DNA from 2 places in the Streptomyces sp. ALB3 genome. Region 1 is predicted to be linked to the other one. Evidence: riboswitches for the same ligand, from Rfam matches in the RefSeq annotation. Region 1 holds a riboswitch; the other holds the start of a gene.
What was found. A riboswitch is a leader RNA that binds a small molecule or an ion and turns the genes downstream of it on or off. The one in region 1 is predicted to bind S-adenosylmethionine.
Positions count from the first base shown of each region.

Region 2: it holds a riboswitch for S-adenosylmethionine, as region 1 does, so the genes downstream of both, ACHFIV_RS23525 (aminotransferase class V-fold PLP-dependent enzyme) here and thrC (threonine synthase) in region 1, are expected to answer to the same signal.

Region 1 is NZ_JBISCE010000001.1:150,635-157,774, reverse strand. It holds gene ACHFIV_RS00850 (cold-shock protein) at 29-235, opposite strand; gene ACHFIV_RS00845 (hypothetical protein) at 587-745, shown strand; gene ACHFIV_RS00840 (MoaD/ThiS family protein) at 813-1,088, opposite strand; gene thrC (threonine synthase) at 1,117-2,415, opposite strand; SAM riboswitch class I at 2,434-2,561, opposite strand; gene ACHFIV_RS00830 (glucosyl-3-phosphoglycerate synthase) at 2,715-3,665, shown strand; gene ACHFIV_RS00825 (trehalose-6-phosphate synthase) at 3,736-5,127, shown strand; gene otsB (trehalose-phosphatase) at 5,114-5,968, opposite strand; gene ACHFIV_RS00815 (DUF3263 domain-containing protein) at 6,047-6,289, opposite strand; gene ACHFIV_RS00810 (ABC transporter substrate-binding protein) at 6,304-7,140, opposite strand, start outside.
Region 2 is NZ_JBISCE010000037.1:323,527-330,666, forward strand. It holds gene ACHFIV_RS23500 (C40 family peptidase) at 1-398, opposite strand, end outside; gene ACHFIV_RS23505 (NYN domain-containing protein) at 696-2,057, opposite strand; gene ACHFIV_RS23510 (hypothetical protein) at 2,095-2,337, opposite strand; gene ACHFIV_RS23515 (rhomboid family intramembrane serine protease) at 2,506-3,255, shown strand; gene ACHFIV_RS23520 (Lrp/AsnC family transcriptional regulator) at 3,252-3,533, shown strand; gene ACHFIV_RS23525 (aminotransferase class V-fold PLP-dependent enzyme) at 3,622-5,028, opposite strand; SAM riboswitch class IV at 5,201-5,318, opposite strand; gene trpD (anthranilate phosphoribosyltransferase) at 5,404-6,468, opposite strand; gene qcrB (cytochrome bc1 complex cytochrome b subunit) at 6,592-7,140, opposite strand, start outside.

The DNA of each region.
Region 1 (7,140 bases):
GTAGTGTCGTTGGCCGACCGCGCCGAGCTCAGCCGACGGCGAGCTTGACCATGTCCGCCTGCGGCCCCTTCTGGCCCTGCGAGATCTCGAACTCAACTCGCTGACCCTCTTCGAGGGTGCGGTACCCGTCCATCTGGATCGCGCTGTAGTGGACGAAAACATCCGCACCACCGTCGACCGCGATGAAGCCGTACCCCTTCTCCGCGTTGAACCACTTGACGGTGCCCTGAGCCATGCCTAACTCCCCTATTACTGGCCCTTGCACGAGACCGCACTTCGCGGGCCCGGGTCAGAACTCACCCTCCGACAGGAGAGGGTGGCGTGCGCCGGAACGCGTCGACCGCGGCCGAATGTATCTGCCCAACTGCCCTCTGCAACAGGTCAATCGGACGAGAATTCTGGGCACACGTGACCGCACGCATAGGCTGGATTCATAGGATTCCAGGGCAAGTCGGGCCTGACAAAGGCCACTTATGCCTCAAGGAGTTCACGTACTTTGGCTGCTTCTTGTCGCGGCCGGGCGCATTCTCATATGCGGGCGGTGCGGGCAGCTGCGGGGACTTCCCCAACTCTACCGTGCTCAACCATGCAGAATGACCCCCTCCGTTTCTCGCTCGCGGAGGGGGTCATCCTGTGCACGCCCTGGTGGATCGGCGTGCGGCGTCAGCTGCGGTGCGCCGCACGGCGGAGGGACGCCCGCGTACCGGACATCCGGGCGTTCCGACAGCACGGCGAGGTGCCGTGACTGTCGTCGTGCGCCCGCCCGGGATGACGGGACAGTCCTCGCGTCCGGGCAGCCGGCCCGTGTCCGGTCAGCCTCCGGCGACGGCCGGGATGATCGAGACGCCCGCGCCGTCCGGGGTCACCGCGTCCAGACCGCCCTCGAAGCGCACGTCGTCGTCGTTGACGTACACGTTGACGAAGCGGCGCAGCTTGCCCTGGTCGTCCAGGACGCGGGCACCGATGCCCGGGTGGTTCTGCTCCAGAGACGCGATGACCTCGGAGAGGGTCGCACCCTCGGCCGGGACCTCGGCCTGACCGCCCGTGTAGGTGCGGAGGATGGTGGGGATACGGACCTTGACGCTCATGTGGGTGCCTTCCTTCGGTCTCGGGTGGTCAGTTGGCGGCGGCGAGGCCCGCGTCGCGGAACGCGTCCAGGCTGGGCCGGATCGTCGCCGACAGGCCGGTCGTGGGAGCGACCGCGTCGAGCGTCTTGAGCCCGTCGCCGGTGTTCAGGACGACGGTGGTCAGGGTCGGGTCGAGCAGCCCGGCGTCGATCAGCTTCTTCGTCACACCGACCGTCACCCCGCCCGCGGTCTCGGCGAAGATGCCCTCGGTGCGGGCCAGCAGCTTGATCGCGTCGACGACCTGCTCGTCGTTGACGTCCTCCACGGCACCACCGGTGCGGCGGGCGATGTCCAGGACGTACGGGCCGTCGGCCGGGTTGCCGATCGCCAGGGACTTGGCGATGGTGTTCGGCTTCTGCGGACGCACGACGTCGTGACCGGCCTTGAAGGCGGTGGAGACCGGCGAGCACCCCTCGGCCTGGGCGCCGAAGATCTTGTACGGCTTGTCCTCGACGAGCCCGAGCTTGATCAGCTCCTGCAGGCCCTTGTCGATCTTCGTGAGCTGCGATCCGGACGCGATCGGGATGACCAGCTGGTCGGGCAGCCGCCAGCCCAGCTGCTCGCAGATCTCGTAGGCCAGGGTCTTGGAGCCCTCGCCGTAGTACGGCCGCAGGTTGACGTTGACGAAGCCCCAGCCCTCGCCGAGCGGGTCACCGATGAGCTCCGAGCAGAAGCGGTTGACGTCGTCGTAGTTGCCCTCGATGCCGACCAGTTCGCCGCCGTAGACCGCGGCCATGACGACCTTGCCCTGCTCCAGGTCGTGCGGGATGAACACGCAGGAACGGAAGCCGGCGCGGGCCGCGGCGGCGCCCACCGCACCGGCGAGGTTGCCGGTGGAGGAGCAGGAGAGGGTGGTGAACCCGAACGCGCGGGCCGCCTCGACGGCGATGGCGACGACGCGGTCCTTGAAGGAGTGCGTCGGGTTGCCGGAGTCGTCCTTGACGTACAGGCCGCCGGTCACGCCCAGCTCGCGGGCGAGGTTGTCCGCCTTGACCAGCTTCGTGAAACCGGGGTTGATGTTGGGCTTGTCCGCGACATCCGAGGGGACGGGCAGCAGCGGCGCGTATCGCCAGATGTTGTCGGGGCCTTCGGCGATGCGCTTCTTCAGCTCTTCGGGTGAGCCGCTCGGCAGGTCGTAGGCCACTTCGAGCGGCCCGAAACAGGACGCACAGGCGAAAATGGGGCCGAGCTCGAAACGCTCGCCGCATTCGCGGCAGGAAAGCGCCGCGGCGGGACCGAGGTCCACGGCGGAAGAATTGGTGTTCGCTGCAACTGTCTGCACGGCCATGATGGCGGAGGCCCTTTCTCCTCATCTTCCTTGAGACGTATTTCGCCGCAAGACGGAATTGGCACCTTCCCCACCGTGACCTCGCGGTCGGCAGGAGGGTTGCCGGGACTTCAACGGGCCGTTCCCTCAGTCCCTCTGGATGAGCGCTATGGCACCGGACCAGGGATCCGGGCGTTTATCCGCAGGCGGACCCCGAGATGCGAGAGTCGTCCGCGTTGTTCAAGACTGTAACCGAAGCACCTGACGGTCGAGACAGTCGTCCGAACCGCGAGATGGATCACATACAGGGAGTACCGACCGTGCTGGAAGAGGTGGAATGCTGGCTGACCAGGCGTTCCTGGTCAGCTGCCGACCGCTCGCTCGACCGGCTCACGGCCGCTCGGGCCAGGGATCCGCACCGCTCACGCGTGAGCGTCGTCCTGCCCGCGCTGAACGAGGAGGCCACGGTCGGCGCGATCGTCGCGGAGATCCGTCGCGAGCTGATGGAGAAGGTCCCGCTCGTCGACGAGCTGGTGGTGATCGACTCGGGTTCGACCGACGGCACCGCCGGGGAGGCGCGGCGGGCAGGCGCCCGGGTCGTGCACCGGGACGCGATCCTCCCCAGGATCCCCACCGTGCCGGGCAAGGGCGAGGTCCTGTGGCGCTCGCTGCTCGTGACCAGCGGGGACATCGTCTGCTTCGTCGACGCGGACCTCAGGGAGTTCTCGGCGGACTTCGTCTCCGGGATCGTCGGACCGCTGCTGACCGACCCCTCGGTGCAGTTCGTGAAGGCCATGTACGACCGGCCGCTCGGCGAAGCGGCAGGCCAGGGCGGCCGGGTGACCGAGCTGGTGGCGCGCCCGCTGCTCAACCTCCACTGGCCGCTCCTGGCCGGCTTCGTCCAGCCGCTGGGCGGCGAGTACGCGGTCCGGCGCTCCCTGCTGGAGCAGCTCCCCTTCCCCGTCGGTTACGGCGTGGAGCTCGGCCTGCTCGTCGACGCGCTGCACACGGTCGGCCTGGACGCCCTGGCGCAGGTCGACGTGGGCGTACGCAAACACCGCCACCAGGACGGCCAGGCCCTCGGCCGGATGGCGGCCACGATCTACCGCACCGCGCAGCTGAGGCTCTCCCGGGGGCCGCTCGTGAGGCCCGAGATCACCCAGTTCGAGCGGGGTGACGGCGGCTTCGTCCCGCTCACCCACGCGGTGGACACCGACGAGAGGCCGCCGATGCGGGACATCGAGGAGTACGCCTCCCGCAGAGCGGCGTGACGGCTCCTCGTGCGGGGCTCCGGGCGCACCGCACGTTTGCAGGCTCCCCGAACGGGCTAGGTTCGAGTACATGGTCTCCGAGCACGCTGCCCAGGTCCTCGTCGCGTCCAACCGCGGTCCGGTGTCGTACGCACTGCGGGAGGACGGCACGCTCGACTCGAAACGGGGCGGAGGCGGGCTCGTCTCCGGCCTCAGCGCCGTCGACGACAAGCTGTGGGTGTGCGCCGCCCTCAGCGACGGCGACCGCGAGGCGGTCCGGCGCGGGGTGTCCGAGCCCGGCGTCCGGATGCTCGACATCGACGCCGGGGTCCACGCGGACGCGTACAACGGCATCGCGAACTCCGTGCTGTGGTTCGTCCACCACATGATCTACCAGACACCGCTGGAGCCCGTCTTCGACGCGGAGTTCCGCCGGCAGTGGGCCTCCTACGAGACCTACAACCGGGCCTTCGCGGAAGCACTCGCCCAGGAGGCGGCCGAGGGCGCCGCCGTCCTGGTGCAGGACTACCACCTCTCCCTGGTCCCCGGCATACTGCGCGAACTCCGTCCCGACCTGCGGATCGGGCACTTCTCGCACACCCCCTGGGCCCCCGTCGACTACTTCCGCCTCCTGCCCGACGACATCGGCGAGCAGTTGCTCAACGGCATCCTGGGCGCCGACCGCGCCGCGTTCCTGACCCGCCGCTGGGCGGACGCCTTCATCGGCTGCTGCACGGAGATCCTGGGCGGCACCGGCCGCACCCGGATCGGGGTGCACGGGCTGGGCGCCGACGCCGACTTCCTGCGCCGCCGCTCCCGCGAGGCGGACGTCGACGAGCGCATGGAGCTCCTGCGCGAGCAGGTGGGCGCGGACCGGCGCACCATCGTCCGGGTGGACCGCACGGAGCTCTCCAAGAACATCGTCCGCGGGCTGCACGCCTACCGCGCGCTGCTGGAGGAGCGCCCGGAATGGCGCGGGCGCGTGGTGCACATCGCGTTCGCCTACCCCTCGCGACAGGACCTCGCGGTCTACCGCGACTACACGGCGGAGGTCCAGCGGGTCGCCGACGCCGTCAACGCGGAGTACGGCACGGCCGACTGGACGCCGGTCCTGCTCCACGTCGACGACGACTTCGCCCGCTCCCTGGCGGCGTACCGGCTGGCGGACGTGGCCCTGGTCAACCCGATCCGGGACGGCATGAACCTGGTCGCCAAGGAGGTCCCGGTCGTCTCGGACCACGGCTGCGCGCTGGTGCTCTCCCGGGAGGCGGGAGCCTACGAGGAGCTGGGCGAGGACGCGGTCGTGGTCAACCCGTACGACGTCTCGGCCACGGCGACGGCCCTGCACGAGGCGCTCACGATGGACGCCGACGAGCGCGGCGCCCGCACGAAGCGCCTCGCCGCCGCGGCGACCGCCCTGCCGCCGCAGCAGTGGTTCCTCGACCAGCTGGACGCGCTGAAGGAGACGCCTAGCCCCGGCTGAGCCGCCGCGCCAGGGAGTGGAGCAGCTCCGCCACCGCCGCCGGGCCGGGCAGCACCAGGTCGGCCCGTTCCGCGAGTTCGGGGACCGCGGTGCCGCTGCACACCAGCAGGCCGGCGGTGCCGCTCTCGCGGAGCTTCTCCACGGCGGCGTACGCGGCGAGGTCGCCGAGGTCGTCGCCGGCGTACAGCACCGTGTCCGCGCCGGCCTCCTTCACGTACTCCTCCAGGGCCACGCCCTTGTCGACGCCGGGCGGACGCAGTTCCAGGACCATGCGGCCCGGTTCGACGATCAGGCCGTGGCGTGCCGCGAGACCGGCCAGCGGGGTCCGCAGCGCGTCGAAGGCGGCCTGCGGGTCGGCGGCCCTGCGGGTGTGGACGGCGACCGCGCGGCCCTTCTCCTCGATCCAGATGCCGCTGTCCGTACCGGTGCCGACGCCTTTCAGCACGGAGGGAAGCTCCGCCCCGGCGGCTTCCACTCCGGGGTCCGGCGCGGGGGCGTGCACGGTCCCGGTGGCGGCGTCCCAGCGTTCGGCGCCGTAGTGCCCGAGGACGACGAGGTGGCCCAGGCCCGGCGCTCCGGTGAAGCCGCCGTACCGCACGGCGGTCTCGGCGGGACGCCCGGTGATCACGGCGACGGCGGCGATCCGGGGCGCCAGCGCGGAGAGGGCCGGGACGACGGAGGGGTGGGCGCGGGACTGCTCCGGGTCCGGGACGATGTCCGCGAGCGTGCCGTCGAAGTCGAGCGCGACGACGGCGCGGGACGGGCGGGCGAGGAGTGCGGCGAGGCCTTCGCGGCCGGCCTGGGTGGACGGGGTCGGGAGGGGGTGTGCCGGATTTCCCATGGTCCGAGCCTATCGGTCACCGGGGCCCGTGGCGGGGCCGGGAACCGGCCCCGGGGCGCCGGCGGGCAGGACCGGCCCTCAGCGGCGTCCGCGCCTCGCTTCGCGGACCCGGCGCAGGCGGTTCACCGTGACCGGGTCCTCCTCCAGCGCGCGACGGTCGTCCAGGAGCGCGTTGAGCAGCTGGTAGTAGCGGACCGGCGAGATGCCGAGCTCCTCCCGCACCGCACGTTCCTTCGCGCCCGGTCCCGGCCAGGAGCGCCGCTCCATGGCCAGCACCGCGCGTTCCTGGCCGGTGAGGGGGGAAGCGGGATCGGCGGTCATACCGACCAACCTACCTACTCCGCGCTCTCCGCCTGCCGGGCCAGGGACGCGATCTCCACGAGGACGCCCTCCGGGCTGCCGCCGGGTTCGACGGCCGTGCCGATCTTCTTCTTGATCTCCTCGCTGGCCTGGGCCCACGAGGTCTTGCCGAACGGGTACAGCTGCGAGTTCGGCAGCGCCGTCAGGAACTCGTGCAGCGACTCGTGCTTGCTGTCGGCCGCCATCGCGTCGGACGCGCTCCTGGTCACGGGCAGCAGGTCGTACTGGTCGGCGAAGGCCAGCACGTTCTCGTCCTTGTAGGCGAAGTCGAGGAACTTGCCCGTCTCCACCCGGTGGCCGTTCTGCTTGAAGCCCATCATCCAGTCGGCCACGCCCATCGAGCCCTTGGTCGGCCCGTCGATCCCGGGCAGCGGCACCATGCCGACCTCGACGCCCTTCTTCTCGGCCTCCTGCATCAGCGTCGGGTGGCCGTTGAGCATGCCCACCTCGCCCTCGGTGAACGCGTCGAAGGCCTTCGCCCGGTCGAGCTTCCCGGGGGCGACGGGGCCGGTGAGGCCCTTGCCCACGAGGTTGTTCTTCAGCCACTGGAAGGTGGCTATGTTGGCCGGCGAGTCGATGTCGTAGTTGCCGAGCTCGTCCGTGTAGTTGCCGCCTCCGCTGAGCAGCCACATCAGGGTCTCGGCCTGCGACTCCTCCTGGCCGAGCGGCAGGGCGAAGGGGTAGGTCACCCCGCGCCGCTTGAGAGCGGTGGCGTCGCTGCGGATGTCGTCCCAGGTCTGCGGGGCACCGAGGCCCGCCTTGGCGAACAGGCCCTTGTTGTAGAAGAGGAGCCGGGTGCTCGCCACGAACGG
Region 2 (7,140 bases), on a different contig from region 1:
TCCAGTGCGGAGGCCTGGTCGAGGAAGCTGTCCGGGTCCGAGGAGAGCAGCAGCTGGACCGACGGGTCGAGACCACCGGAGCGGTACTGCGCGGTGGCCAGCGAACCGAGCTCGCCGCGCAGGGTGTTGAGCTCGTCCTGGCCGCGGGCCACCTTGTCCTGGAGCGCGTCGGCCTGCTCCTTGAGCTTGTCCTGCTGCTCCTTGGCGCCGTTGGCCTTCTCGGTGGCGACCTCGGCCTCGTGGTAGAGCTTGTCGACCTTCGCCTTGACCTCGCTCTTGGTCGGCTTGGGGTCGGCGTGGGCGGCCTGAGAAGTCAGGGCCACGGCCGCAGCGGCGGTCGCGGTGAGCACGGTCACGCGGGTGCGGCTCGGCTGCTTGGGACGACGGTGGGACGCCACGAAGGCGAGCTCCTTCTTCCTCGAGCCGCCTACCGGGTTGCGGGGGGACAGACGCGAATCCCCGGCTCCGTGCACGTCACGGACTCGGCGGTTCCTTCGCTGTCGCCCCGGGTGGGCAATCAACCGTGCGAAGGTTCGAGGCCTGACCTTAGTGACCCTCTTGTGATCAGTTCAAATCCTCACGAGCAAAATTTCGTCACACCAGGCACTTCTTTACTTTCATCACACGCGGTGTAGCGGCGAGTTGACGGTACGTTCCGTGAATTCCGGCAAGTCGCCCATGCCTCACAAGTCGCCTCAGACGCGCGAGAGGCGCTTCAGGAGCAGGGCGGACGCGACCGGCCGCGCCCCGGCCTTCGCCACCCCGTCCGCGACTTCGCGGTCGGTGGAGACCACGACGACGGGTCTCCCCGGCGGTTCGGCCCGCGCCAGTTGTCTGATCAGCTCGTCCGCGGTCACCCCGGCCTTGCTGAACAGCACTCGCACCCCGCGCGGTGGGGCGAGCAGGACGGGGACGGCGAGTTCGGCCCCGTCGAAGACGCAGGTCATCTCCGCGCCGGTCTGGGCCGCGAGGACCGACAGCCCGCCCAGGAGACGCAACCGCTGCTTCTCCAGCGGCATCTGCGGATAGCCGGTCTTCGTGACGTTGTACCCGTCGACGATCAGATGCGCCTGCGGCAGGGCGAGCAACTGGTCGAGCAGCGCCGGGTCGGTCTCCGAAAGGGCCCTGGCCGCGATGTCCTTCGGCGACATCCGGCCCGGCTCCACCGCTTCCACGCTGTCGGCGGGGCGCAGCGAGGAAGGAGGCAGCGCCAGTTCACGGCGGAGCCCCTGCGCGGCGTCGAGCACGGTGTCCAGGAGCAGCCGCAGCCGCATGTCCTCGACCGAGCGCCCCTCCCTCGCCGCCCTGCGGCCCGCCTCGACGGACGCCTCCGCCTCGGCCAGGCGCGCCTTGAGCCGGCGGGACTCGGTCTCGGCGGCGGAGACCTGGGCCGCGGCCTCGGCCCGTACGGCGTCGGCCTCGGCGCCGGACCTGCGCAGGGCCGCCTCTCCGCGCTTCACCTCGCTGAGGGCGCTGCGCAGCTTGCGGTTCAGCGAGTCGGCCTCCTTGCGGGCGGCCTCCAGTTCCGAACGCAGCCGCTCGGTGTCGGCTTTGGTCTGGCCGCGGGCGCGGTCGAGCTCCTCACGCAGCCGTTCCAGCTCGCGCCTGGTCTCCTCGTCGGCCCGCTCGGCGTGCGCCCGCTGGACCTCCTCGCCCGCCGCGGCCACCAGCTTGACCCAGCCGGCAGGGCGCAGCACATAGGCCGCGGCGGCCACGTCGACGGGGTCGGCGGCGGCCGGCGGCACGCCTGACGCGAGCGCCTCGGCCAGCTCCGGCTGCGTCTGGCCGATCCGTTCGGCGATACGACGGCGGAAGACGGGGTCGCTCTCCAGGGCGGCGGCCATCGCGTTACCCGCGAACTTGGCCCGCCTGGTCGGCGTGAAGCGGGCGTACTGCCGGAGCTGGGCGGGGAGTTCGCCGACGGTCAGGCCGCCGAACGCGTCCGAGACCAGCGCCACCACCTTGCGGCGTACGCCTTCGGGCAGCGGACGGTCGAGCGACTCCGCGGTGCCGTCGGCCGCATCGGCCGGTTCGGCGCCGCCTGTCGGCTGCTCCACCATCCATCACCCCAATATGTCCGTCCGCGCGGCTCCGTCAGGAGCCGGCACCTGGCCTGTCGACCAGCTCGATCTGGTCCACGGCGTTGCACCAACGGCAGCGCACCGACTCGATGGTCTCACTGACCACCTCGCGCTCCTCGACACTCGACTCCCCGGCCAGGTCGAGATGCACGTACTCCACGACCTTCGAGGAACGCGTCACGTCGAAACGGGTGAGGTTGCCGCAGAGCGTGCAGCGCCAGCGGGTCCCGTCCGTCGGCTGGGGAACCGTCGTCATCGTTGCGTCCTCTTTCGTCGTCCGTCGGATCCTGTGTGCCCAGGTCTTCGATCTCGCGGTGCGCCGTCGAACTGCGGATGTCCTGCCGTAACCCTACGGCCTCGCGCATACGTATCGGCACGGCGAGGCGGTCCGTCCCGTTCTCGCCTAGTGCGTCATGCTCTGTACGTGATCGATCGGCGGGGAGTCGGCTGGCGGCGGCGCGCCAGGGAGCTCGGTGCGGCGGCAGCGGCGGGGGGCGCCCCGGTCACGTACGGGCTGATGGCCCTGTGCTGCGCGGTGTTCCTGATCAGCCCCCTCTCCGGCTTCAACCCTGCCCGCGGCGGCGCCGACGCCCTCCTGGCCGCCCAGGCCGGGTACTTCGAGAAGTGGGGCGTGATCCCCAGCGAACTCCTGGAAGGCTCCGCGCACGCGGCGCTGACCCCGCTGACCGCGCTCTTCGTGCACGGCAGCTGGCTGCACCTGCTGGGCAACATGCTCTTCCTGTACGTGTTCGGCGCGATGGCCGAGGAGCGGATGGGCCGCACCGGGTTCGTCTGCTTCTACGTCGCGTGCGGCTACTTCGCCCTGGTGGCCTACGCGGTGGTGTACGCGGACTCCGACCAGACGCTCGTCGGGGCCTCGGGGGCGATCTCCGCGGTGCTCGGCGCCTTCCTCTACCTCTTCCCCCGGGCCCGGGTCACCAGCCTCTTCCCGTTCCTCTTCTTCCTGCCGCTGCGCTTCCCTGCCTGGATCGTGCTCGTCTTCTGGTTCGTCCTGCAGTGGCTGGCGGCCCAGGGAGCGGGCAGCGGCCCGGGCGTGGCGTACCTCGCGCACGTGGCCGGCTTCGTGGCCGGGTTCCTCTACGCCTGGGTGCGGTTCCGGGGTACTACAGTGAAGTCTCCAGCCACGGCCACTGAGGGAGAAAGCCAGCCGTGATCACCGCGATCGTGCTCATCAAGACAAGCGTGGACCGGATTCCCGAGATCGCCGAGGCCATCGCCGCGCTGGACAGCGTCAGCGAGGTCTTCTCGGTCACCGGTACGTACGACCTGATCGCCATGGTCCGGGTGGCCAGGCACGACGATCTGGCCGACGTCATCCCGGGCCGGATCAGCAAGATCCAGGGTGTCGAGGCCACCGACACCCATGTGGCCTTCCGTACGTATTCGCAGCACGACCTCGAGGCGGCCTTCGCCATCGGTCTCGACGCCTGAGACCGCTTCCGGCGCGAGGCGCGTACGGCTCCGGCCGGGGACGGGGGCGTCACGCCTTCCGTCCCCGGCCGGAGCCGTAGCGGGCCGTTCAGACCTGGGCGGCGGCGCCCCGGTCGGGCACGCAGCGGCCCTCCTCGGTGCGGTACGTCCAGCGGGCGCCCTCGTCCACCAGCTCCCGGACGGCGCCCAGGAACCGCTCGATGTGCTCGTCCGGCGTGCCGGCGCCGAAGCTCACCCGGATCGCGTTGAGCGACTTCTCCCCGGGCGCGGCCTCCGGCGCGCCGCACTCGCCCGGGTCCTGCGGCTCGCTGCCCAGCAGGGTGCGCACCAGCGGGTGGGCGCAGAACAGGCCGTCGCGCACCCCGATGCCGTACTCGGCGGAGAGTGCCGCGGCGAAGTGCGAGCTGTTCCACCCCTCGACCACGAAGGAGATGACGCCGACCCTCGGGGCGTCGTCACCGAAGAGTGAGAGCACCTTGACCCGGGGGACCTCGGCAAGGCCCTCGCGGACCCGGGTCACCAGCTGCTGCTCGCGGGCGACCAGCCGGTCGAACCCGGCCTCGGTCAGGGCCTTGCAGGCGGCGGCGATGGAGTAGACGCCGATGACGTTGGGCGATCCCGCCTCGTGCCTGGCCGCGGTGGTGTGCCACTCGACGTCGACACCGCCGTCGGCGCGCCGGGCGACCTTGCGGGAGGCGCCGCCGCCGGCGAGGTACGGCTCCGCCTCGGCCAGCCAGTCGGCCCGGCCCGCGAGGACCCCCGAGCCGAACGGCGCGTACAGCTTGTGCCCGGAGAAGGCGACCCAGTCGACGTCCAGCTCGGCGATGTCCACCGGGTGGTGGGGCGCCAGTTGGGCGGCGTCGAGCACGATGCGCGCCCCGTGCGCGTGGGCGGCGGCGGCCAGCTCCTTCACCGGCCACAGTTCACCGGTGACGTTGGACGCGCCGGTGACACAGACCAGCGCGGGCCCGGCGCCCGCGCCGGGCCGGGAGTCCGGGGAAGGCTCGCGGTCGGCCAGGGCCCGCTCCAGCGTGGCGACTGCCTGGGCCGGGGTGCGGGGCGCGTCGAGGTAGGTCACCCGGGCGTCACGCCAGGGCAGCAGCGAGGCGTGGTGCTCGGTCTCGAACACGAACACCTGGCAGTCGGCCGGCAGTGCGGCGGCGAGGAGGTTGAGGGAGTCGGTCGTCGAGCGGGTGAAGACCACCTCGTCGTCCGCGCGGCAGCCGAGGAACTCCGCGACGGTCACACGGCTGTTCTCGAACAGGTCGGTCGACAGCTGCGAGAGGTACCCGGCACCGCGGTGGACACTGCCGTAGTACGGGGCGTAGGCAGCCACGTCGTCCCACACCCGCTGGAGAGCCGGGGCGCTGGCCGCGTAGTCGAGGGCGGCGTACGTGACGTCCCCGCCCGTGACGAGCGGAACAGTGACATCCGCACCCAGGACCGGCAGAGGGGCACAAATGGACCGGACGGCGGCAGCGGTGGAGACAGACATGGCGAACTCCCGTAAGAGGCAGGCGAGATCAACGCGCCGGCGGTACGCGGCAGCGCGGAGAAGAAGAAAAAGGGGTGTGCGGAGGAGGGCGTCGAGCCCTATCGCATTCGCTTGCTCACAAGAGGCTCCCTGGGACCAGGACCCCAAGGGGTGGCATCAGACGATGCCGAGGGGCCCGCGCTTGCCACAGACCTCGCTGCCTGCGGCCTGGTCTTCACCCGGGGCACCCCGCCACGGACGGAGGGTTGCCGGACAGCGGGCCGGGGCCGTAGTCGCTGTCACTCATGACCTGCGCAGCATCTTGCCACAACTGCGGTGACGCGCAAGGGCGCAGTCCGCGATCCGGACTGCGCCCCTGCTCACACGTGTACGCCGTCAGGCGTTGCTGGCCGCCACCCAGCGCTCCAGCGCGCGCTTGGCCGCGCCCGAGTCGATCGACTGCGCGGCCCGCGCGATGCCGTCCGACAGCTGTTCGCCGAGCGTGCCGTCGCCCGGTTCGAGAGCGACCAGCGCGGCGGCCGAGTTGAGCAGCACGGCGTCGCGCACGGGTCCGGTCTCCCCGTCCAGCAGACGACGGGCCACATCCGCGTTGTACGAGGCGTCCGCCCCACGCAGCGCCTCGACGGGAACCAGGTCCAGGCCGACGTCGCGCGGATCGAAGGCCTCCTCCCGGACGGTGCCGTCACGCACGATCCAGACCCGCGACGTCGCCGTGGTGGTCAGCTCGTCGAGGCCGTCGTCGCCCCGGAAGACGAGTGCGGAGTTCCCCCGGTCCGCGAGCACGCCCGCCACGATCGGCGCCATCTTCGGGTCGGCGACGCCGATGGCCTGGGAGCGCACCCGGGCCGGGTTGGTGAGGGGGCCGAGGATGTTGAAGGTGGTCTGGGTGCCGAGTTCCTTGCGCGCCCTCGCGGCGTACCGCAGGGCGGGGTGGAACTTCACCGCGAAGCAGAAGGTGATGCCCGCCTCCTCGGCCACGGCGACGACGCGCTGCGGGGTCAGTTCGAGGTTGACTCCGAGCTTCTCCAGCACGTCGGAGGCCCCGCTCGCCGAGGACGAGGCCCGGTTGCCGTGCTTGACGACCTTCGCGCCCGTCCCCGCGACGACTATGGCCGACATGGTGGAGATGTTGACAGTCTTGGCCATGTCGCCACCGGTTCCCACGATGTCGACCGTGCGGCCGGGCACCTCGATGGTGTGGGCGTGTTCGTACATGGCCCGGACGAGACCGGTGACCTCGTCGACGGTCTCGCCCTTGGCGCGCAGGGCGATCGCGAAGCCGGCGATCTGTACGTCCGTGGCCTCCCCGCTCATGATGCGGTCCATGGCCCACGCGGTGTCGTCCGCGCCGAGGTGCTCACCGCGCAGCAGAGGGGTCAGTACGCCGGGCCAGGTGCGGGCCGCCACGCTGTCGCCGCCGTCCGGGGTCACAACGTTCATGGTCCACTCCTGGGGTCCACAGCCGATAGAAAGGTGTCCCCCACCCTATCCAGCCGAGGGGACAGCGAAGAGCCCCGTCCATCGGATGGACGGGGCTCCCGCTGTGGCGTTCAGCTGAGGTGATCAGTGGTGGCCGTGGCCGCTGGTGATCTCCTTGTACTCCTCGGCGGTGGGCTTGGCGATCTGGTTGTTCTCGCCGTAGTAGCTCTGGCTGAGCCTGGCCCGCAGCTTCTGGAGCATCGACGGGTTGCGCTCGACACCGTTCTCGTCGACCGTCGGGCCGATCTCGACCGGCTTGTACTGCTCGTGCGCCGTGAGCGTGTGCAGCTGCTCCGGGCCGAGCGGCTCGTGGATCTCGACGAACTCACCGTGCGGCAGGCGCTTGATGGTGCCGGACTCGCGTCCGTGCAGCACCTTCTCCTTGTCGCGCCGCTGGAGCCCGAGGCAGATCCGCCGGGTGACGACGAACGCGACGACCGGGCCGACGAAGAAGGCGATCCGTACGAACCAGCTGATCGCGTTGAGCGACATGTGGAAGTGCGTCGCCCAGATGTCGTTGCCGCCACCGATCAGCATGACGAAGTAGATCGTCACCCAGGCGACACCCAGCGCGGTGCGGGTCGGAGCGTTGCGCGGGCGGTCCAGGATGTGGTGCTCGCGCTTGTCGCCGGT